4 regions of the Streptomyces sp. HSG2 genome follow, and region 4 is predicted to be linked to each of the others. Evidence: riboswitches for the same ligand, from Rfam matches in the RefSeq annotation. Region 4 holds a riboswitch; each other region holds the start of a gene.
The links. A riboswitch is a leader RNA that binds a small molecule or an ion and turns the genes downstream of it on or off. The one in region 4 is predicted to bind cyclic di-AMP.

Region 1: it holds a riboswitch for cyclic di-AMP, as region 4 does, so the genes downstream of both, JEK78_RS08530 (transglycosylase SLT domain-containing protein) here and JEK78_RS02080 (M23 family metallopeptidase) in region 4, are expected to answer to the same signal.
Region 2: it holds a riboswitch for cyclic di-AMP, as region 4 does, so the genes downstream of both, JEK78_RS20885 (C40 family peptidase) here and JEK78_RS02080 (M23 family metallopeptidase) in region 4, are expected to answer to the same signal.
Region 3: it holds a riboswitch for cyclic di-AMP, as region 4 does, so the genes downstream of both, JEK78_RS07895 (transglycosylase family protein) here and JEK78_RS02080 (M23 family metallopeptidase) in region 4, are expected to answer to the same signal.

Annotation. Positions count from the first base shown of each region.
Region 1 is NZ_CP066801.1:2,072,566-2,077,960, reverse strand. Features, by position in the region: gene JEK78_RS08535 (HAD family hydrolase) at 146-955, shown strand; gene JEK78_RS08530 (transglycosylase SLT domain-containing protein) at 1,072-1,569, opposite strand; cyclic di-AMP (ydaO/yuaA leader) riboswitch at 1,577-1,739, opposite strand; gene JEK78_RS08525 (polyprenyl synthetase family protein) at 2,322-3,332, shown strand; gene JEK78_RS08520 (tetratricopeptide repeat protein) at 3,918-5,042, shown strand; gene JEK78_RS08515 (hypothetical protein) at 5,073-5,395, opposite strand, start outside.
Region 2 is NZ_CP066801.1:4,794,257-4,799,651, forward strand. Features, by position in the region: gene JEK78_RS20875 (8-amino-7-oxononanoate synthase) at 1-624, shown strand, start outside; gene JEK78_RS20880 (ATP-binding protein) at 876-1,376, shown strand; gene JEK78_RS20885 (C40 family peptidase) at 1,378-1,851, opposite strand; cyclic di-AMP (ydaO/yuaA leader) riboswitch at 1,855-2,069, opposite strand; gene rocD (ornithine--oxo-acid transaminase) at 2,644-3,864, opposite strand; gene ddaH (dimethylargininase) at 3,861-4,700, opposite strand; gene JEK78_RS20900 (Lrp/AsnC family transcriptional regulator) at 4,825-5,361, opposite strand.
Region 3 is NZ_CP066801.1:1,935,610-1,941,004, forward strand. Features, by position in the region: gene eno (phosphopyruvate hydratase) at 1-905, opposite strand, end outside; gene JEK78_RS07895 (transglycosylase family protein) at 1,120-1,845, opposite strand; cyclic di-AMP (ydaO/yuaA leader) riboswitch at 1,850-2,016, opposite strand; gene JEK78_RS07900 (transglycosylase family protein) at 2,179-3,234, opposite strand; gene JEK78_RS07905 (cytochrome P450) at 3,440-4,732, opposite strand; gene JEK78_RS07910 (nucleoside triphosphate pyrophosphohydrolase) at 4,868-5,395, opposite strand, start outside.
Region 4 is NZ_CP066801.1:577,561-582,955, reverse strand. Features, by position in the region: gene JEK78_RS02100 (aspartate aminotransferase family protein) at 1-381, shown strand, start outside; gene JEK78_RS02095 (XRE family transcriptional regulator) at 497-1,120, shown strand; gene JEK78_RS02090 (DUF6126 family protein) at 1,117-1,236, shown strand; gene JEK78_RS02085 (tyrosine-protein phosphatase) at 1,261-2,058, opposite strand; cyclic di-AMP (ydaO/yuaA leader) riboswitch at 2,534-2,691, shown strand; gene JEK78_RS02080 (M23 family metallopeptidase) at 2,696-3,679, shown strand; gene JEK78_RS02075 (SGNH/GDSL hydrolase family protein) at 3,861-4,646, shown strand; gene JEK78_RS02070 (MBL fold metallo-hydrolase) at 4,836-5,395, shown strand, end outside.

The DNA of each region.
Region 1 (5,395 bases), 1.5 Mb from region 4:
CGGCGTGGCTCGCGGGCGGTACCGGATGCGCCGGCAACCGGGCGCGAACCGCGCGGCGTCGGACCGTTCCTGACCGTCCGCCATCGCGACCGTTTCGGGTGTGGTCCGGGCCCGGGGCGGCGGAACGCGATGTCCGTATTCTCTGATCATGGACCCCATCGCGTACACGCTCGTGGCCACCGATCTCGACGGAACGCTGCTCCGCGGCGACGACACCGTGTCGGCGCGGTCGCGGGCCGCTCTGGCGCGGGTGGTGTACTCCGGTGCGCGGCACCTGGTGGTGACCGGCCGGCCCGCGCCCCGGGTACGGTCGCTCTTGGCGGAACTCGGCTGCGTGGGTCCGGCGGTGTGCGGCCAGGGCGCGCAACTCTACGACGCCGGGAGCGACCGGCTGCTGTGGTCGGTCACCCTGGACCGGGAGCCGGCCGAGACCGCCCTGGGCAAGATCGAGGCCGAGGTGGGTGAGGTGTACGCGGGTGTCGACCAGGACGGCACCGACGGACTGACGTTGATCGAGCCGGGGTACCGGATGCCGCGTCCGACGCTGCCCGCCGTGCGTGTCGACCGCCGCGAGGACCTGTGGACCGCGCCGATCAGCAAGGTGTTGCTGCGCCATCCACGCCTGAGCGACGACGAGTTGGCCACTGCGGCGCGCGGCGTGGTGGGGACTCTCGCGACGGTCACGATGTCGGGGCCGGGCACGGTGGAGTTGCAGCCGGCGGGGGTCACCAAGGCGACCGGACTGGCGATGGCCGCCGCACGGTGGGGGGTCGGGCCGGAGGAGACCGTCGCCTTCGGCGACATGCCCAACGACATCCCGATGTTCCGGTGGGCCGCGCACGGCGTCGCGATGGCCGACGCCCACCCCGAACTGCTCGCGGTGGCCGACGAGGTCACCCGATCGAACGAGGACGACGGGGTCGCGGCCGTCCTGGAGCGGCTCTTCCCGAGTTGATCGCCGCGCCGACACCGACGCCGACGCCCCGGCCCCGCGTCCGCGTGGGCGGAGCGGGTCGGAGTCGGCGGCGACGGCGCGGTGCGGTGCGGGGAGGGCCGGGGCGCCCCCGGGGCTCAGTAGGCGCCGAAGACGTTGTCGATGGAGCCGTAGGTCGCGGCGGCGTAGTTGCAGGCGGCGGTGATGTTGGCCACGGGCTCGTACGGGTCCCAGGAGGTGCCGGCCACGTGGTAGGCGGTGAAGGTGGGGTCGATCACCTGGAGCAGGCCCTTGGACGGAGTGCCGTTGAGGGCGTTGACGTCCCAGTTGTTGATCGCCTGGGGGTCGCCGGACGACTCCCGCATGATGTTGCGGTGGATCCCGTCGTAGGAGCCCGGGATGCCGTGCCGGGCCATGACGTCGAGGGAGGCGCGGATCCAGCCGTCGAGGTCGTCGGTGTAGCCGGCCGACGTGGCCGTCGTGACCGGCTGCGCGCTCGTGGCGGCGACGGCGCTCGTGGCGCCGACGAGCGGGAGGGCGAGGACGGCGGCGCCGGCGCCGAGGGCGGCGAGCCTGCGGGCGAGGCGCCCGTTCCGGACGGGCCGGGCGGGGCGGGGCGGGTCTGTGGCGAACATGTGATGGGGTTCCTCTCCCACGCCTGCGAGGTGAGCTGTCGGGTTCGGGCGGGAGATGCCCGGCCGCGCCCGCGAGGGACGTGGCTTCACCCCGAGCCGTGCCGGTGGGTGACCGTACGGCGATGTACCTGGGTCCCCCGCTCCTGCCGTGGGTGGGTCGATCGATGGGTGTCGGTTCGGGTGGCGGCAGGACTGGGCGTCCACCCGACAAGCCGGGAACGTATGCGAGGGGGCATGTCCGGAACAAGGGGTTGATTCGCCCGAATCGCCGGGCATCCGAGATCCGCCCCCCGGGCCGGGGTGGCGGCGGGGTCCTGTCGGGGGTCAACTGGCCCTCGTCCGGGGCCGGGAGGGGGCGACGGTGACCGCGGTGACACCTGGGTCGGGTGAGTCAACTCACTCCCGATCGGGAAGGTGGCAAAAGGTATGGAAAGCGACAATCGGGCGTTGATCTCCCGCCGAGGCGGTGCGCGTCCCGTGGGGGCGGGGCGGCGTCGGAGCGAGCCGGGGTCGAGCGCGGGGGCCCGAGGGGCCTCCCGCGTGCCGGAGGCCCCCGTGAGCGACCCGCCGGCCGCCGGTCCGGCGTATCACCTGATCGGAGGGGGCCTTCCGTGATCGAACGCCGCCCGACCCCCGATGGCGGGCGCTCGCGGTGATCGAAACGTGACCGGATACGCTGACGCGGATGAGGTCGGCGACCTATCGACGAACCGCGTAGCCGCCAGAAGACACCAGCAGACAGGAGACCCCTCGTGACCGTCGTCGGGCCGTTCGGGCTGAGCGTGCGGGACCAGGCTCTGGAGGCCGATGTCCGGGCCGGGATGGCGGCTGTCGAGGAAGGGCTGCTCGAAGCGACGAAGAGCGAGGTGCCGTTCATCACGGAAGCCGCCCAGCACCTGGTGCGAGCCGGTGGCAAGCGGTTCCGTCCCCTGTTGGTGATGCTCGCCGCCCGCTTCGGCGACCCCGACGCCCCCGGCATCGTCCCGTCTGCCGTCGTCGTGGAGCTGACCCACCTCGCCACGCTCTACCACGACGACGTGATGGACGAGGCCGCCGTGCGCCGCGGGGTGCCCAGCGCCAACACCCGTTGGGCCAACTCCGTCGCCGTGCTGACCGGCGACTTCCTCTTCGCGCGTGCCTCTCGGATCCTCGCCGACCTCGGCCCCGAGGCCGTCCGGGTCCAGGCACAGGCCTTCGAGCGGCTCGTCGCCGGGCAGATCCTGGAGACGGCCGGGCCGCAGGACGGGCGGGACCCCGTCGACCACTACCTCGACGTGCTGGGCGGCAAGACGGGCTCCCTGGTCGCGGTCTCCTGCCGCTTCGGCGCCATGCTCTCCGGCGCGCGGGAGAGCGTGGTGGACGTGCTCACCCAGTACGGGGAGCGGCTCGGCGTCGCCTTCCAACTCGCCGACGACGTGCTCGACATCGCCTCCGACTCCCGCGAGTCCGGCAAGACCCCCGGCACCGACCTGCGCGAGGGCATCCCCACCCTTCCGGTACTGCGCCTGCGCGAGCGCGCCTCGCGCCTCGGGCTGCCCGAGGACCGGGAGCTGTGCGAGCTGCTCGACGCCGACCTCGGCGACGACGCCCGGCTCGCCGAGGCGGTGCGCCTGCTGCGCGCCCACCCGGCGCTGCTCCAGGCCCGGCGGGACACCGTCCGATACGCCGAGGAGGCCCGCGCCGCCCTGACACCACTGCCGGAGTGCGAGGCCAAGACCGCGCTGGTGGATCTCTGCGACGCCGTGGTCCACCGGGCCGGCTGAGCGACCCCGGGCTCCCGCCCGGCCCCCGCGCGGAACGCCCCACCGCGGCAGGGCAAGGGCCGTGCCCTCGGGATCGGGCGTCCGCACCCGCCCGCGACCCCGGCGGGGCCGACGGCCCCCACGCCCCGCCCCGACACCGACCGGCCGCCCGCCCAGACTCCGACCGCCCGGACGTCGCGGGGGAGCGCCCCTCCTCACCGATTCGGGTGAGAAGCCCGGAGGCGGTGGCACGTCCGCCGGACCGGCGGGAGCGGAGCCGCGGGCGGGACCGCGCCAAGCGATGCCCGCGAGGTGGTCGGCGTGGCCGCGGCTCCGGTCGGACGGATCTCCCGACGCTCGCCGCCGCCCCCCGGGGGGCCCGGTCTCTCGGCCCGGTCCGCGCGCCGGGTCCGTCCGCCCCGCGCACCAGGAACCCCTCGCCCCCACCGGCGGGGCGCGACCTCCTGGGACGAGCCTGTGACAGCGTGGTGACGCGGGAGCCGTGGACAGCCGGAGACACTCGAAGGCGACGGCCCGAACAGCGCCGACGGTGCGGAGCCGGACGCGGCGACCGGGCCGCGCGGCCCGCCGACGAGTGAGGGGACGATGGCTCGACTCAGCCGCGACCGCAGACGAGACGACCGGCCCGTCGAGAGGCCGTTCGTCTCCACCCCTTCCGCCTCGGGGGCCGGGCGGGCCGGGCCGTTGGAGGTCCGCGTACGGGGCGAGGGCCCGGGCTCGGTCGACGGCGTCCCGGTCTCGCCCGGCCCCGGCGAGTCGGTTCAGGCCGCCGTGCTCGACCGGTTGCAGTGCCTGGCACTCGCCGCCGGTCGGCCGGTCCTGGCCACCGTCCACGACGAGACGATCGGCTGGGTCGTCCCGCTCCGCGTCGACCCGGACGGGGCCAGCCACCTGGCAGGCGACCCCGTGCGGGCCACCGAGCCCGCCGCGGACCGACCACGCGCGGTACCCGATCCGACGCGGTCGGCGCCCCGCGCCACCACGCCGGCGTCCACGCCCGTCACCCTCGCGCTCGTGGCCTCCCCCACGGCCCCCACGGTCGTCCGGGGCACGGTGGCGCCCCCGACGGGCGCGTTCGGCCCGCCTCCCCGGATGGAGGCGCCGGGCGGCCCACCGGAGCCCCCGGCGCGCCCCTCCACCGGCGCGGACGCGGCGCCCGCGCCCTCACGCACCCCGCCTCGCGGCTTCGACGCGGTGGCCGAGGCGGTGTTGGGAGCGGACCCGGGCGGCGAGCGGCCGGCCATCGAGACGCCCGCCTTCCTCGCGGAGGCCGTCGGACGGATCCACGAGGCGATCCGGTCCGGTCGAACGGCCGAAGCGGACCGGGAGGCCGCCGAGGCACGGGCACGGGCCTCTCGACTCCTCGGGCCGGACCATCCCGAGGTGCTGCGCCTGCGCGAGGTGTCCGCCTACGTCGCCTTCCTCTCCGGGGACCCCGTCCGCGCGCTGCGTCTCTGCCTGGATTCGGCGCGCGCCCATCGTCGGACGGGCGACCCGGAGGCCGCCTACGGCGGTGTCCACGGCGCGCTGACCGCCTGGCGCGCGGTCCGGGACCCCCGGCAGGGGATGGAACTCGGTGCCGAGTTGATCGAGTTGTGGAGCGAGTTGGCGGCCGAGCCGGGCCCGGCCGCCGCCGACCTCGACGCGTTGCGGGCCGCCCGAGCGCGGATGGGCAGGCTCGCCGATCGGGTCCGCGCCGGCACGGGCTGACCGAGGCGGCGGCCCGCCGGGAGGGCGCGGTCAGCCCTCGCCCCGCTCGTAGACGATCACTCGCCGTCCGCGTGCCCGCTCGTCCGCGACCGGTGTGAAGTATCGCCGCAGAGTGTCCGTCTTGACGCGATCCCGTTCCGCCGAGAGGGGTCGCGCGGCCTCCGGGGCGTCGGTCACCAGCAGGATCCGTCGACGCGTCAGCATCTCCCGGCGTATCCGGTCAGGGGACTCCTCCACCCCCTTCAACGTGCCGGATTCCACCGGGTCCCGGGCCAGCGCGATGTCCCGGAGCCCCGTGAACGCCCCGGGCGAGACGGACTTGGTGTCGCGGCGCGCTGCGGGCACGAACAGGA
Region 2 (5,395 bases), 4.2 Mb from region 4:
TTGGTCGCGCTGGCACGGGTGGCCCGGACTCACGGGGCCGGACTCGTGCTCGACGACGCGCACGGCCTCGGCGTGCTCGGCGCCGGGGGACGCGGCGCCCCCCACGCGGCCGGGCTGGCCGGCGACCCCTCCGTGGTGGCCACGGTGACGCTGTCCAAGTCGCTCGCCGCGCAGGGCGGCGCCGTCCTCGGACCGACCCGCGTCGTGTCCCACCTCGTCGACACGGCCCGCACGTTCATCTTCGACACGGGGCTCGCGCCCGCGTCGGCGGGCGCGGCGCTCGCCGCCCTCCGCGTGCTGCGCCGCGAACCCGAGAGGGCGGTCCGGGCCCGGACGGTCGCGGCGGGGCTGCACGCCCGGCTCACGGCGGCGGGCCTGCCCTGCGCCCGACCGGACGCGGCCGTCGTCTCGGTACGGGCTCCCTCCGCCGAGGACGCGGTGCGCTGGGCGTCGGACTGCCGATCCGCAGGTCTTGCCGTGGGCTGCTTCCGCCCGCCGTCCGTGCCCGACGGAGTCTCCCGGATCAGGCTGACGGCGCGCGCGGACCTGGACGACGCCCGAGTCGAACAGGCGGTGACCACTCTCCTCACGACGGCACCCGGATCCGGCGTCCGCCCGGGGTGAGGGTCCCTCCCGCCCCGGCCCCGCCGGCAGCCTCCCGGGATGTCGGGCCGCTGCCGCGGGAACGGGGGCGACGCCGTCCATACGGGCGGAGTTCACCGCTTCGAGGGACAGGGGCGGGCGCATCCCGGCGGATCGACGCCCCCGGCGCCGCCGTGATGGCAGTCTGGCGTGTGAAGCACCGGTCAGGGACCGTACTCGCACCATCCGACCCGTGTCGGACCGCGGTCCCGTGGGAAAGGGACCCCCGCGCGATGGCAGACCACCTGGCAGCATCCGTCACTCTGCCGACCGATCCGGCCTCGGTCTCCACGGCTCGCGGCTACGCCGTCGGCACGTTGGTCGAATGGGGTCTCGGCGTGGACACCGACGCCGCCGAGACCATCAGGCTCGTCGTCTCCGAACTCGCGACCAACGCGGTGCGGCACACGCTCGGACAGTCGCCCAGCTTCACCGTGGAACTCGTCCTCGACCGAGACGAATGGCTGTACGTGGGGGTGACGGACAGCCACCCCCGATTCCCCCGGCGACTGCCCGCGACCGGTCAACAGGACAACGGCCGGGGCATGGTGATCGTCCGGTGTGCCGCCGCCGAACGCGGGGGCAGGGTCCGGGTCAAGCCCACCCGTGAAGGTGGCAAGACGGTCTCCATCGAGCTTCCCTGGACCGGGCCGGACGGCCTGGCCGGGGGTCCCGAGCCGACGGGCCGGAGGGTGGCGGTCGGCCTCGGGGCACCGGCCACCACCCCCGGATGAATCAACGCACGCGGCCGTACCGGACGCTGCTGGTCCAGATCCGTTGGAGGCGGACCACGTCCCCCGTCTTCGGCGCATGCCAGATCCGTCCGCGCCCCGCGTAGATGCCGACGTGGTACACGCCCCGACCCGAGTGGAAGAACACCAGGTCCCCGGCCTTGCGCTGGCGTGCCGACACGTGTCGGGTGCGGTTGTACTGCTGGGCGGCGGTGCGCGGCAGCCGCTTGCCCGCGGCCTTGAAGGAGTACAGAGTCAGGCCGGAGCAGTCGAAGCGGTGAGGCCCGGTGGCCCCGTACTGGTAGGGGGCGCCCTTCTTGGAAGCCGCCACCCGGAGCGCCTTGGAGGCCGCCGCCGCGGCCGCGGCCTCCGAGGCCGCGCCGGGGACCACCACGGAGCCACCCACGGCGGCGAGAGCGAGAGCGGAGGCGGTACCCGCTCGGGCGAGAAACGTCGGGACACGATCGAGCGCGGTCATGCGCAACCCTTCGTCAGCCGCCTGTGAAGGATGACCTGTCGGATTCGGGCCGGCGAAGTTGCCCGGCCGCACACGTGCGGCTTCACCCCAAGGACCGCTCGGGCTCCCGTCCGTGACGGCCGTCCCGGCGACCCGTCGTGCTCGGGTCCTCCACTCCTGCCGATCCACTCCTGTCGACCGGTCATCCGGACGGCGGCAGGACTCGGCGTCCGCCCGAATCGCCCCGCCGCGGCGGCGAGGGCTTGTCGTCAGTCACGGATCTTGCTGCACCGCGAAGCGAAAGTCCCGGCGGGACGGGGGAGCTGTGTTGTCGGCCACCCTCGGTCCGATCGGGTGGACAAATCGGCGCACCGCGCCACGCCGGCACCCCGGCCCACCCTCGGACCAGCGACGACCGGCCACGCGCCCGTCCCCCGGCGGACGTTCCGCGCAACTCGGACCGGTCGGTGGCGGGGCTGGGGGGTGGTCCGTTCGGGGGTAGGCCATTCGGCCCGTTCGGCGCCTCCCCGCGTCGTCGGGGGCGTCGGCGGGGAACCCGGTGGGACGGCCCCGGCCGTCCCGCTCGGGGCCTTCTGTGGGCGCAGCGCCCTCACCGGTGTGACGATTCCCCGTCCCCGCGCCCCCGAGCCGGTGGCCCGGCCCGGCGTACGCCCCGCACGAGAGGCCGCCGGAGCACGCCGAGCGGGATTCCCCCCCCGCACGGCCCCCCGACGGGACGCCCCGCCCGACGACCCGGCCCCGAAGGGCCCGCGGATGGGTCGGCCGGCGCGCGAACGCGTGGCCCCTCGCGCGTCAGTCGGTCAACACCCGCTCCAGCGCCGCCAGCCCCTCGTCCAGTTCCCCGGCGGCGATGGTGAGCGGCGGCGCGATCCTGATGGTGGACCCATGCGTGTCCTTGACCAACACGCCCTCCCGCGCCAGCCGTTCTCCGACCTCTCGCCCGGTGCCCAGCGCGGGGTCCACGTCCACGCCCGCCCACAGCCCCCGCGTCCGGAAGCCGACGACGCCCCGCCCGGTCAACCGAGCGAGTCCGACGCGCAGCCGCTCGCCCAGCTCCGCCGCCCGGCGCTGGAAGTCGCCCGTCTCCAGCAAGCCCACCACCGCCTCGCCCACGGCGGCGGACAGGGGGTTGCCGCCGAACGTCGACCCGTGCTCGCCCGGGTTGAGCACCCCGAGCACCTCGCGGCTGCCGACGACCGCCGACACAGGTACGATGCCTCCGCCCAGCGCCTTCCCGAGCAGGATCAGATCCGGGACGACCGACTCGTGCTCGACCGCGAGCGTGCGTCCGGTGCGGCCGAGTCCGGACTGGATCTCGTCCGCCACGAACAGGCACCCCGCTTCGCGGGTCACCTCCCGCACCCGGGTCAGGTAGCCGTCGTCCGGGACGATCACCCCTGCCTCGCCCTGCACCGGCTCGACGAGCACGGCGGCCGTCGACTCGTCGACGGCCGCTTCCAGCGCGGCGGTGTCGTTGTACGGCACGACGCGGAAACCGGGGGTGAAGGGGCCGAACCCGGCACGCGCCGTCTCGTCGGTGGAGAACCCGACCACGGTCGTGGTCCGGCCGTGGAAATTGCCGGCCGCGACCACGATGGTCGCCCGGCCCCCGCGTACGCCCTTGACCTCGTAGGCCCACTTGCGGGCCACCTTGATGCCCGTCTCCACGGCCTCCGCTCCGGTGTTCATGGGCAACACCATGTCGGTTCCGGTGAGCGCCGCCAGCCGCTCGGCGAAGGAGGCGAGGCGGTCGTTGTGGAAGGCGCGGGAGGTCAGCGTCACCCGGTCCAGCTGGCGGTGCGCCTCCCGGACCAGCGTAGGGTGCCGGTGCCCGAAGTTGAGGGCCGAGTAGCCGGCCAACAGGTCCAGGTAGCGGCGGCCCTCGACGTCCTCCACCCAGGCGCCCTCCGCACGGGCGACGACCACGGGCAGGGGATGGTAGTTGTGGGCCAGGACGTGCTCCTCGGCCCGGATCAGGTCGGCCGACGAACGGGTGCGGGCGGGCGCGGTCATCGTCGGTCCTCCCGGATCTCCTGGGTGCAGCACTTGATGCCGCCCCCTGCCTTGTGGAACTCGGACAGGTCGACGGGGACGGGGACGTATCCCCGCTCGGCGAGTCGGCCCGCCAGGGCGGTCGCCGCGGACGAGATGAAGACGTGTCGGCCGTCCGACACGGAGTTGAGCCCGAAAGCCAGGGCGTCATGGCGGGTGGCCGTCACCGCGTCGGGATAGAGCCGCGCCAGCACCTCGCGGCTGCCGGGGGAGAACGCCTCCGGGTAGTACGCGATGTTCGCCTCCGTCCCGGCCTCGGGGTCGTCGAGGACGAACAACGCCGTGTCCAGGTGGTAGAAGTAGGGGTCCACCAGGGTCAGACCGATCACCGGCGCGCCGAGGTATTCCTGGGCCTCCCGATGGGCCTCGCGGGTGGTGCGGAAGCCGGAGCCCCCCAGGAGCCACCGTCCCGCCGGCACGAGGTCGCCCTCGCCCTCGCAGACCGACTCGGGTTGGTGTACGTCGTAGCCGCGCTCCTTGAACCACGCCGTGTACGGCACGGACTCCGGTCGGCGTTCCGGCGCCAGGAAGCGGGAGCCGAGGACGCGCCCGTCCACGACGACGGCCGCGTTGGCGGCGAACACCATGTCGGGCAGGCCCGGCACCGGCCGGATGGTCTCGACGGTGTGGCCGTGCGCGCGGTACGCCGCGGTCAGGGCGCGCCACTGTGCCATGGCACGGACGGTGTCGACCGCGGCGTCCGGCCGCATCCACGGGTTGATGGCGTACCGGACGGCGAAGTGATCGGGGTCGCAGAGCAGAAAGCGACGCGGGCGCGCTGGACGGGAGTGGCTCACGGACTGCCTCCGCTTCGCTCACGGGGGGTGATGGGGCACTGACACCACGGTAGAAAGCGGTACCAACGGGCGACAAGGAACGAGAGCTGCGTGTTGACGCAGGATCGTTGCGCCTGGACCTGGCTCAGCGCACGTCCGATGCGTGGTCCGGAGGGGGGCCTTCGGGTGTCGCGTCGCCGTCGGCACCCAGTCGGTTCGCGCCCGCGTCCGGGCTGTCGGGGATCAGATGAGACAGGACCATCACGCTGATCGTCTTGCGGATGAACGGCTCGGTGCGAATCCGCTCCAGCACCTCCTCGAAGTGCTCCACGTCCCGCGCCCGCACGTGCAACAGGGCGTCAGCGCCGCCGGTGACCGTCATGGCGGCGGTGATCTCGGGATGGTTGCGCACCACCTCCGCCAGGCGCCGCGGCGGGGCGGCGCCCTCGCAGTACACCTCCACGTACGCCTCGGTCCGCCACCCCATCGACGAGGGCCGCACGGTGGCGGTGAAACCTGTGATCACACCGGTCTCCCGCAGGCGGTCCACGCGACGCTTGACGGCGGTGGCCGACAGTCCGACGTCCGCGCCGATCTCGGCGAAGGAGGTCCGGGCGTTCGCCATGAGGGCGCGGACGATCTTCCGGTCGAGGGGGTCGAACTCGGTGGGCCGGTGAGTCATCGATACCGTCCTGGGTGGGCTCGGCCCGGCCCTC
Region 3 (5,395 bases), 1.4 Mb from region 4:
CCGAGCTCGGCGGTGATGGCCTTCCAGCCCTCCCAGTCCTCCTCGTCCAGCGGGTCCTCGACGGACACCAGCGGATAGTCGGCGACCAGCTCCGCGTAGTAGGAGATCATCTCCTGTGCGGTGCGCTCGCGACCCTCGAAGACGTACCGGCCGTCCTTGTGGAACTCGGAGGCGGCGGCGTCCATCGCCAGGGCGATCTGCTCGCCCGGAGTGTAGCCGGCCTCCTTGACGGCCTCGATGATGAGGTCCAGGGCGGCACGGTTGGAGTCCAGGTTCGGAGCGAAGCCGCCCTCGTCGCCGAGGCCGGTCGACAGGCCCTTGGCCTTCAAGACCTTCTTCAGTGTGTGGTACACCTCGGTGCCCCAGCGCAGGGCCTCGGAGAACGACTCCGCCCCGATCGGGGCGATCATGAACTCCTGGATGTCCACGTTGGAGTCGGCGTGCGCGCCGCCGTTGAGGATGTTCATCATCGGCACCGGCAGCAGGTGCGCGTTGGGGCCGCCCAGGTAGCGGAAGAGCGGCAGGTCGGACGCCTCGGAGGCGGCGTGCGCGACCGCGAGGGAGACGCCGAGGATGGCGTTGGCGCCGAGGGAAGCCTTGTTGTCGGTGGCGTCCAGGTCGGACATGGCCTGGTCGATCAGACGCTGCTCGGTCGCGTCGTAGCCGACCAACTCGGGGCCGATCTGCTCGATCACCGCGAGGACGGCCTTCTCCACGCCCTTGCCGTGGTAGCGGCCGGCGTCGCCGTCCCGCAGCTCGACGGCCTCGAAGGCGCCGGTGGACGCGCCGGACGGCACGGCGGCACGGCCCGTGCTGCCGTCGTCGAGGCCGACCTCGACCTCGACCGTGGGGTTGCCTCGGGAGTCCAGGATTTCCCGGGCTACGACGACGTCGATGGACGGCACGAGCATCTCCTTCTTGGATGTGACACGGATGGCAGTACCGCGCGTGAGGTGCTGCGGCACGAGCCTAACCGCCTCCGGCCGATCGACTTCACGCCGGACGGTCATCGGACCGCGCTCGGCCGGATACCGGTGCCGGGGCGGTGCTGCGACGCGCGAACCCCGTCCCGGCGCGCCGAGGACGCGAGCCGGGACGGGGGCGGGGAGCCTGGGCCGCCTACTTCAGGTGCAGCTGCTGACCCGGGAAGATCAGGTCGGCGTTGTCGACGATGTCGTTGTTCAGCTCGAACAGCTTGTGCCAGCCGCCTTCGACACCGTGCTCGGCGGCGATCTCGCTGAGCGTGTCGCCCTTGACGACCTCGTACTCGCCGTCGCCCTTGGCGACCTGGTCGCCGGTCGGGGTGGTGACGGTGTCCTGCGCGACCTCCTGGGAGGACTCGGCCGCGGAGCGCTCCTGCGAGCGGGAGGCGGGCTGCTCGGTCTCGTGGGTCTCGGCCGGAGCGGGAGCGGCCTCCGTCTCGGCCGGAGCGGGAGCGGCCTGCGTGTCGGTGGCGGTGTCACCGTCGTAGGCGGCGCCGGAAAGGCCGGTGCCGCAGACCGGCCAGGCGCCCTTGCCCTGACCCGCCAGAACCTTCTCGGCGATCTCGATCTGCTGGGCCTTGCTGGCCTGGTCGGCGGTCGAGGCGTACTGGGTGCCGCCGTAGGCGGCCCACGTCGAGGCCGCGAACTGCAGCCCGCCGTAGTAGCCGTTGCCCGTGTTGATGGACCAGTTGCCGCCGGACTCGCACTGCGCGACGGCGTCCCACTCCGCGGCGGTCGCCGCCGAGGCGGTGCCGGCCGCCATCAGCGGGGCCGCGGCGGCGACACCGGCCACGCCGACGACGGCGATGGCCCGGGCGGTCTTGGACGGACGACGGTGGTTGCCCTTGCCGGAGAACAGCATGGATGGATCCCCTCACCGACGCCTACGAGGTGAGCTGTCGGGTTCGGGCCGGTGGAATTGCCCGGCCGGGTCCCTCACGGGACGCGGCTTCACCCCTAGCCGCTCCGTCTCGACTTCCCGGTGCGGCGCCTACCTTGGTTCCCCCGCTCCTGCCTACGGCGCTCGACGCGACGACTGTTGCCGGAAGCCGCTGGCAGGATTCGGCGTAGCGGCACCGGTGCCCGCGATGGCGAGCGATCCCGACCGTAGACACGCGGCCGGGGGATTATCAAAGACGATCAGAACTTCTGAGAGCTATGTCTCACGCGCTCGAATTCGGACATCAAGGAACATTCAGGGCGTGAACTCGCTTGGCGCCGACAGCGCTTGGCCCGCCACCCTCAGGGTCTGACCGGGCAGGATGTGGTCGGGATCGTCGCCGATCACCGCCCGGTTGGCCGAGTAGAGCGCGGACCATCCGCCGCTCGTCCCCCGGCCCTCCGCGATCCGCGACAAGGTGTCGCCGGACCGGACGGTGTACTCGCCGGCCGCCTCGCCGCCATCGCTCTCGTCGGCCGGCTCCCCGCGGTGCCGGCCCGTGCCGTCGCCCTCCCGCCGAGGGAGGCGGTCCTTGCCGTCGCGCCCGGTCACGGAGGGAGCCGAGTCCGCCGTCTCGGCGTCCGATCGGGGATCCGCGCCCGGGCGGGTGGACGTCTCGTCGCCGACCCCTTCGCCCGGCTCCTCGTGGGGCTCCTCGACCGTCCCGACGTCCGCACGGGATGCCTCCCGACGGTCCGACGCGTCCGCTTCGTCCGCCCCCGGCGCCGTATCGGGGTCCGAAGGGGTCCCGGCATCGGCGGCGAACGGCGTGGCCGAAGCACCACCGGCCCTCGCGCCCCCCTCGCCTCGCCGCTCCGACCCGGCGGCCTCTTCGACGCCCTCGATCTCCTCGGCCCGCTCCACCGCGCCGGCGGCCCCTCCAGCCCCGACCGAGGGCCCGTCGGGCGCGGCGGGGTCGTCGATCGTCGCGCCGACCCCCTCCACCAGCCCGGCGAGCGGGCCGCAAGTGGGCCAGGCGGCGACGCCCTCCGCCGCGAGGATCCTCTCGGCCGTCTCGATCTGCCGGGAGCGGCTCGCCTGGTCCGCGCTGGAGGCGTGGTCGAGCCCGCCGTACCTCTCCCATTGGTCCTGGGAGAGTTGGAGCCCGCCGTAGTAGCCGTTGCCGCCGTTCCGGCTCCACGCGCCGCCGGTCTCGCAGTCGGCGACCCGATCCCAGGCCGTGCCGTCGGCCGCGGCGGCGCCGGAGGCGCCCAACAGCGGGATGGCGATGGCCGAGCCGGTGACGCCGGCCGCGACGACGAGCGCCGAGGCCTGGCTGGGGCGACGGTGACGACCGTTCCCGGAGAGCATGTGCGGACCTTTCGCGAGACGGCGGCTTCGCAGCGCGGCGACCACGACCTGCCGCGCTGATCCGTGAACGTATCGGCAGGTGATCGCATGTCACAAGCCGATGCCGCACAGATCACACGAAGATCACAGACGTTCGACGGCCACCCGGGGAAAGGGGTTCGGCGCGGTGCCGTCCCGTGGGGACCGAGCCACCGCGGCCCGGCCCCTACGTGTCCACACGGTCCGCCGCGCCCTCGGGGGTGAACGCGACGGGCAGCGTCCGCAGCCCCCGCATGATCAACCCGCCGCGCCGGCGCAGCGAGGAGGGATCGGCGTCCAGGCGGAGGTCGGGAAGCCGGGTGAGAAGAGTGGCGAGCGCGGTCCGCCCCTCCGAACGGGCGAGGGGCGCGCCCAGGCAGTAGTGGATCCCGTGCCCGTACCCGAGGTGGGGGTTGTCCTGACGGGTGAGATCGAGAGTGTCGGGATCGGCGAAGCGCTCCGGGTCCCGGTCGGCGGCGGCGAGCACGACCAGGACCGGGTCCCCTGTGGCGATGTCCTGACCGCCGATGCCGAGCGGGCGGGTGGCGAAACGCCAGGTGGCCATCTCCACCGGCCCGTCGTACCGGAGCAGTTCCTCGACGCCGGTGTCCAGCGTCGCGCGGTCCCCGACGGCCAGCGAGCGTTGCAGGCGCTCCCGCTGAGCCGGGTGGGTGAGCAGCGCGTAGGTGCCGTTGCCGATGAGGTTGACGGTGGTCTCGAATCCGGCGAAGAGCAGGATGAAGGCCATGGCCGCGACCTCGTTCTCGGTGAGGTGCTCGCCGTGGTCCGAGGCGCGGATGAGGGCGGAGAGGAGGTCCTCACCGGGGGCGGGCTCGGCGGGCAGCGCCTTCCGCTTGCGGTGGATCAGATCGGCCAGGTACCCCCGCATCATCTTCACCGACCTCGCGACCCCGCCCCGGGGTCCCTTGTCGTGCCGGATCATCATGCCCGCCCAGTCCCGGAAGTCCTCCTGGTCCTCGCGTGGGACGCCCAGCAGGTCGCAGATGGCGTAGATGGGGAGCGGGAAGGCGAAGTCGTGGATGAGGTCGGCCGAGCCCCGGGACGCGAACCGGTCGACGAGGCCGTCGGCGAGTTCCCGCACGCGGGGCTCGAACTCGGCGACGCGGCGAGGGGTGAACGCCTTGCTGACCAGTCGCCGCAGCCGGGTGTGGTCGGGCGGGTCGATGTTGAGCAGATGCGTCGTCAGCTCGGCCTTGCGCTCGCCGGGGATGCCGGTCTTGCCCTTGGCGTGCGCCGGCTCGTCGTGGTGGGCGGGGTTCTTGGACAGCCCCGGGTGCGCGAGCGCGCGCCGCGCGTCGGCGTACCGGGTGACCAGCCACGCCTCGACTCCACTGGGCAATCGCGCGCGGTGCACGGGCGCGTGCTCGCGAAGCCAGGCGTAGGCGGGATAGGGGTCGTCCGCGAACTCACGGGAGAACAGGGAGGGAGCGGGCGAGTCGGGCCGGTGCTGATCGGTCACGGGTCGACGGTATCGGGAGGGCCGGTGGCGGCCCTCCCCGCCCGAGACCTCGGCGACGGGTCACGCGCCCAGCGCCGTGCCCGGGCGGGGCGGCGGGGTCCGTCTCGGGGGCGGAGCCGGGCGGTTCCGACCGGCTCACCGGGGTCGGGGGTGGCTCGCACTCGGGGAAGCGGGCTCTCCCGCTCTCCGCTCGGCCTCCTTGATCGCGTCCCGGTAGCTCCGGGCCGCCGCCCGGAGCGCCGCCTCCGGGTCGACGCCCTCGCCCTCGGCCCGGACCGCCAGGGCGAGCAGGTCGTATCCGACGCCCTCGACCGGAGGGAGGGGCACGTCGAGGCCGGCCGTACGGACACGGGAAGCCAACTTCGCCGCCAGGGCCAGACCGGGCTGGCCGAGGGGGACGCCCTCGGTGACCGAGGCGCGTCGCTTCTCGACCGCCTTGCTCCGCAGCCAGTGGCCCTCGACCTCCTCGGCGGTGGTGGCGGTCTCCTCGCCGAACACGTGCGGGTGGCGGTGGATCAGCTTGGCGACGATTCCGGCGGCCACGTCGTCGACGGAGAAGGGGGCGTCACGGTGCTCCTCGGCGATCCGGGCGTGGAAGATCACTTGGAGCAGGACGTCCCCCAGTTCCTCCCGCATCTCCTCCCGGTCGCCCTCCTCGATCGC
Region 4 (5,395 bases):
AAGTCCCGGCTCGCCGAGTTGGTGGACCGCTACGAGTTGCTCGCCGAGGTGCGAGGCCGAGGGTTGATGATCGGCATCGAGTTCGGCAGGCCGAGGTCTATGCGGCTCCGCAGCCGCTGGGCCGTGCTCCAGACCGCCCGGCGAGGGCTCTTCGCGCAGATGGTGGTCGCCCCGTTGCTCCAGCGCCATCGAGTCCTCACCCAGGTGTCCGGCGACCGGCTGGAGGTGATCAAGCTCATCCCGCCGCTGATCATCGGAGAACCCGAGGTGGAGCGCTTCGTCGGCGCCTTCGTCGAGGTCATGGACGACGCGCACGACGGCGCCGGCCTCCTCTGGGACTTCGGGAGGACGCTGGTCAAGCAGGCGGTGGCCCAGAGGTAGGCGCACCTCCGCCGAAGAGGCCGCCCGGAGTGCGCGGCCGGCCGCGCCGCGAGCGCGCTTTGCCTCGGAGGCACGCGAATTGCCTCCGAGGCAGGAAAGGGTTCCAATGGAGCGCATGAACCCTTCCGCACCCGGATCGCCGGACGACCCTGCCGAGTCGGCTTCCGCGGTCGCTCCCCGGCTGCGGGAGCTCCGCCGTCGAGCCGCGCTCACCCTGGAGTCGGCGGCACGCGCCGCGGGGCTGTCGCCCGCGCACCTGTCGCGCCTGGAGACCGGGCGCCGCCAACCCTCACTCCCCATGTTGCTCGGCCTGGCCCGGATCTACGGTACGACCGTCTCCGACCTGCTCGGTGAGCGGGGCGGAGACCGGCAGGCCGTCGTTCGCGCGGCGGAGAGCGTGCCGGCCCCGGCCGGGGGCTGGACGTACTGGCAGGCCGGTGCGCCAGGTCGCGGGATGCAGGCCCTGAGGGTGCGTGTGCCCTACGCGGCCCAGGGCGACATGGTCCGCGTGCACCCCGGCGAGGAATGGCTGTACGTGCTGCGGGGCCGGCTCGCGCTGCGCCTCGGCGACGCCGTCCACCGACTCGATCCCGGCGACAGCGCGCACTTCGAGTCCCTGACCCCCCACCGGATCGTGGCCCCCGACCCGGACGGAGCGGACCTGCTGTTCGTCCACACCCTGCTACAGAGCCCCGCGGCCACCCTGTGCCTGGGGGACACCACCGGAGAGGCGACATGAGCGACTTCGAGGAGAAGTTCCCCCGTGCCCTGTGGGTGCGCCTGATCATCTACATCGCCGTGGGGCACGTGTTCGCCGCCTTCGTCTATCTGCTCTTCGAGGTGGGGGCGAAGTAGAGCGCCCCGAACTCGGTGGAGCGCTCAGACCAGGAGGCGCTCGTGGAGCCGGGCCCGGGTCTCCGGAGCGAGGCCCAGCCCCCGCTCCAGGTACGGCTCGACGCCGCCCCAGGTCTCCTCCACGGTGTCGAACGCGGCGGCGAGGTACTCCGCTCGCGCGTCGAAGAAGGGGTTGAGCAGCTCCATGACCTCCAGAGCGTCCGAGGGACGGGCCGCGTTGCCCAGGCGCACCCGGTAGCGTCGGTGCGCCGCGCCGGACTTGAGGTAGTCCGCCTCGATGGCCTCCCGCTCCACACCCAGGGCCAACAAGGTGACCGCCATCGACAGGCCCGCTCGGTCCTTGCCGGCCGCGCAGTGCATCAGGACGGGCACGCCGTCCTCGGCGAGAGCGTGCAGGACGCGGGAGTGTTCGATCGTCCGCTCCTTGATGATCATCCGGTAGGAGGCGATCATCCGGTCGGCGCCCTTGCCGCCGGCGAGGGTCTCGCGCAGCCGGACCAGGTCCCCGTCGCGAACCAGTTTCCAGAAGTCGGCGCCCTCGGCGGGGTCGGACAGCGGCAGGTTCACGTTGCGCACACCGGGCAGCGTGACGTCCGGCCCCTCCAGCTTCTGGTCGGCGGCGTTCCGGAAGTCGAAGATCGTGCGCAGGCCGAGGGAGTCGAGGAAGGCGGCGTCCGCCTCGGTGGCGTGTGCCAGGTGCCCGCTGCGGAAGAGGACACCGTGCCGGACCCTCCGGCCGTCCGTCGTCGGCAGCCCGCCCACGTCGCGGAAGTTGCGCACACCGGCGAGTTCGGGCTCGGTCGGGGGGACCTGCTGAGTCAAGGGGGCTCCTCCCTCTCCCTGCCGCCGGCGCGTTCCGGCCGACGGGCACCGATTCGACGATACGGCATGTGCCGCCCGGGGCGGGACCCTTCCCCGCCCGGCTCCGCCCCACCGCCGCGACTGCTTCACGCACCCCTATTGGGTAGCGGAAAGGCTTTTGGTTGTTCTGTCTGAATTGAACCTTTCGGGTCAACTCGCCCTACAGTGAGGGGGCGTGTGCCGGGAGTGGGTGAGGAGCGTCATATGGTGACCGTGCGTTGCTTGTCATGAGCACGCAATAGGCGCGGTGGCGGCGGGAGTTGAGGGGTCGGGGCGGTGGGCAGGTCGACGGAGTGTGACGGGCCGCGTCGAGGTTGGATCATGTCCGGGCCGTGTCCTGTGAGACTCGGGCTTGTTCCTGTGTCTTTCGGTCCCTTACGTTCACGACCGATCCGGACGGACGCCTAATCCTGCCGCCGACCGGAGCGCCACCCAACTCGTCTCATCACCCGTACCCGGCAGGAGCGGGGGACCCACAGGCAACACCGCCTGTCCCGGTCTCCGGAACAGGCTAGGGGTCAAGTCGTGCCGCGCACGGCCGGACATCTCCAGTCCGCACCCGACAGCTCACCTCGCAGGCGCCGGAGAGGAACTCACCATGCCCGTCCGGGGTAAGCACCGTCGTACCAAGTCCACCCGTCTCACCCGTGCCATCGTCGTCGCCGGCACCGGTGGCGCCGCGCTCGCCCTGCCGTTCGTCGGGGCGGTGACCGCGCACGCGGCCCCCGCGCAGTCCCCCGCGACCGGTCAGGTCGCCCACTCCGGCGCGAGCGACCGGGCCGAGAGCACCTCGCGCGACAACCGCCGCGCCTCCGAAGAGGGCGACCGGTCCTCGCACGAGCGCGTCTACACCGTGCGCTCCGGCGACTGGCTCGCCAAGATCGCGCACGAGCAGGACGTCCGGGGAGGCTGGCAGCGGCTCTGGGCGGACAACCGCGAGGCCGTCGGCGAGAACCCCTCGCTCATCCACCCGGGTCTGAAGCTCACCCTGGACGGCGCGTCTTCCTCCGACGCCGCCCAGGCGCCCGCCCCCGAGGCCACCGAGTCCGCCGCGCCCACCACGGCCGAGCCGTCCCAGGAGGCCGAGGAATCCACCGACCAGGCGGCCGAGCAGCCGGCGGCGGAGCCCGCCGCGGAGGAGACCCCGGCGCAGACCGCGGGCGTCGCCGACTCCGCGGCCTTCGTCTCCCCGGTGCCGGGCGGCACCGTCGGCACGGCTTACGGCCAGGCCGGCAGCCTGTGGTCCAGTGGCTACCACACCGGCGCGGACTTCTCCGTCCCGACCGGGACGTCCCTGAAGGCCGTCGGCTCCGGCACCGTGGTCTCGGCCGGCTCGGCGGGAGCCTACGGGAACCAGGTCGTCATCAAGCTCGACGAGGGGCACTACGCCCAGTACGCGCACCTGTCCTCGATCTCCGTGTCGGTGGGGCAGTCGGTGACCGCGGGCCAGGAGATCGGCCTCTCGGGCTCCACCGGCAACTCGACCGGCCCGCACCTGCACTTCGAGATCCGCACCACGCCGGACTACGGCTCCGACGTCGACCCGATCGCCTTCCTGCGGTCGCAGGGCGTCTCCCTCTGACCGGCGTCCCACCAGCTCACGGCCGGGCCTCGCACGGGGCCCGGCCGTAGCCGTGCCCGCCGCGTGCCGCGGAAGTGGCGCTTCTCACCGTGTGTCACCCCCTGCCTACGGTCGCGTAGGTCGCGGTTCTCGGTGAATCATGGTCCGAGTGTCAGACGATTCGAAGAACGACAGCAGAGCAGTGATCGGGTCGTACGTGGCGGTGGGGGACAGCTTCACCGAGGGCGTGGGCGACCCCGGCCCCGACGGGGCGTTCGTGGGCTGGGCCGACCGCCTGGCCGTCCTCCTCGCCGACCGGCGGCCCGAGGGAGAGTTCACCTACGCCAACCTGGCCGTGCGCGGCAGGTTGCTGGACCGGATCGTGGAGGAGCAGGTACCGCGCGCCGTCGATCTCGCACCGGACCTTGTCTCCTTCTGCGCGGGTGGCAACGACATCATCCGACCCGGTGGCGACCCCGACGAACTGGCCGCCCGCTTCGAGCGGGCCATCGCCTCGCTCGCCGCCGCGGCGGGCACGGTCTTGGTCACTACCGGGTTCGACACCAGGGGCGTTCCGGTGCTGCGGCACCTGCGCGGCAAGATCGCGACGTACAACGGACACGTCCGTGCCGTCGCCGACCGCTACGGCTGCCCGGTGCTGGACCTGTGGTCGCTCCGAAGCACCCAGGACCGCAGGGCGTGGGACGCCGACCGGCTCCACCTGTCGGCCGAGGGGCACACCCGGGTCGCGCTCCGCGCCGGACAGGCGTTGGGCCTGCCTGTCCCGGCCGACCCGGAGCAGCCCTGGCCGCGTCTTCCGCCTCGCGGCACGCTGGACGTGCGGCGCGACGACGTCCAGTGGGCCCGCGAATACCTCGTCCCGTGGATCGGGCGTCGGTTGCGAGGGGAGTCCTCGGGCGACCACGTCTCGCCGAAAGGCGCGGTGTCGCCCGAGGACATCCGGAGCCGGATCGCCGCCGTGGCCTGACGACCACCCGGCGCGGTCGCGCGGCGGCGCGGGAGGCTCCGGCGACGGGCCTGCGAACGACCCGCGACCTCGGTCCACTCGGCAGCGGACTCCTCCTCTGGCGTACATTCGGTCGAACCCGGACACGTGTGCCCACTCGGCACACGTGTCCGGGTGCGCGCCAGCAGTACGACCCGCCCTGGAGGTACCGTGCCAGCCTTCCGTCCCGCGAGCCCCGGGTTCCGCCTGCCCCGCCCCGCGGCCCTGGGCGTCGAACCCCGAGGCGAGCGCCTCTCGCGCGTCCGTCGGTCGCCGAACTTCGCCGACGGAGCCTTCCGGAACCCCGGAGGCCCGGCGCGCACCCGCCCGACGGGCTCGTCCTCGCGGGATCTCGCCAAGCTCTACCTGGACTCCGAGGCGCGACGTCGTCGTTCCCCCCGGGAGGCGATACCGGTCCACACCACCACGCTCGCCGACCTCGCCACGCCCGCCGAGAGCGGGCTCCGGCTCACCTGGATGGGCCACTCCAGCGTGCTGGCCGAGATCGGCGATCGCCGTGTGCTCTTCGACCCGGTCTGGGGGGAGCGTTGCTCGCCCTTCCCGTTCATCGGTCCGCGCAGACTCCACCCCATGCCGGTCCCGCCCTCGGCGCTGGGCTCCGTCGACGTGGTCGTCATCTCCCACGACCACTACGACCACCTGGACATGGGCACGATCCGGTCGCTTGCCGACGGCCAGGCGATCTTCGCCGTGCCGCTCGGGGTGGGCGC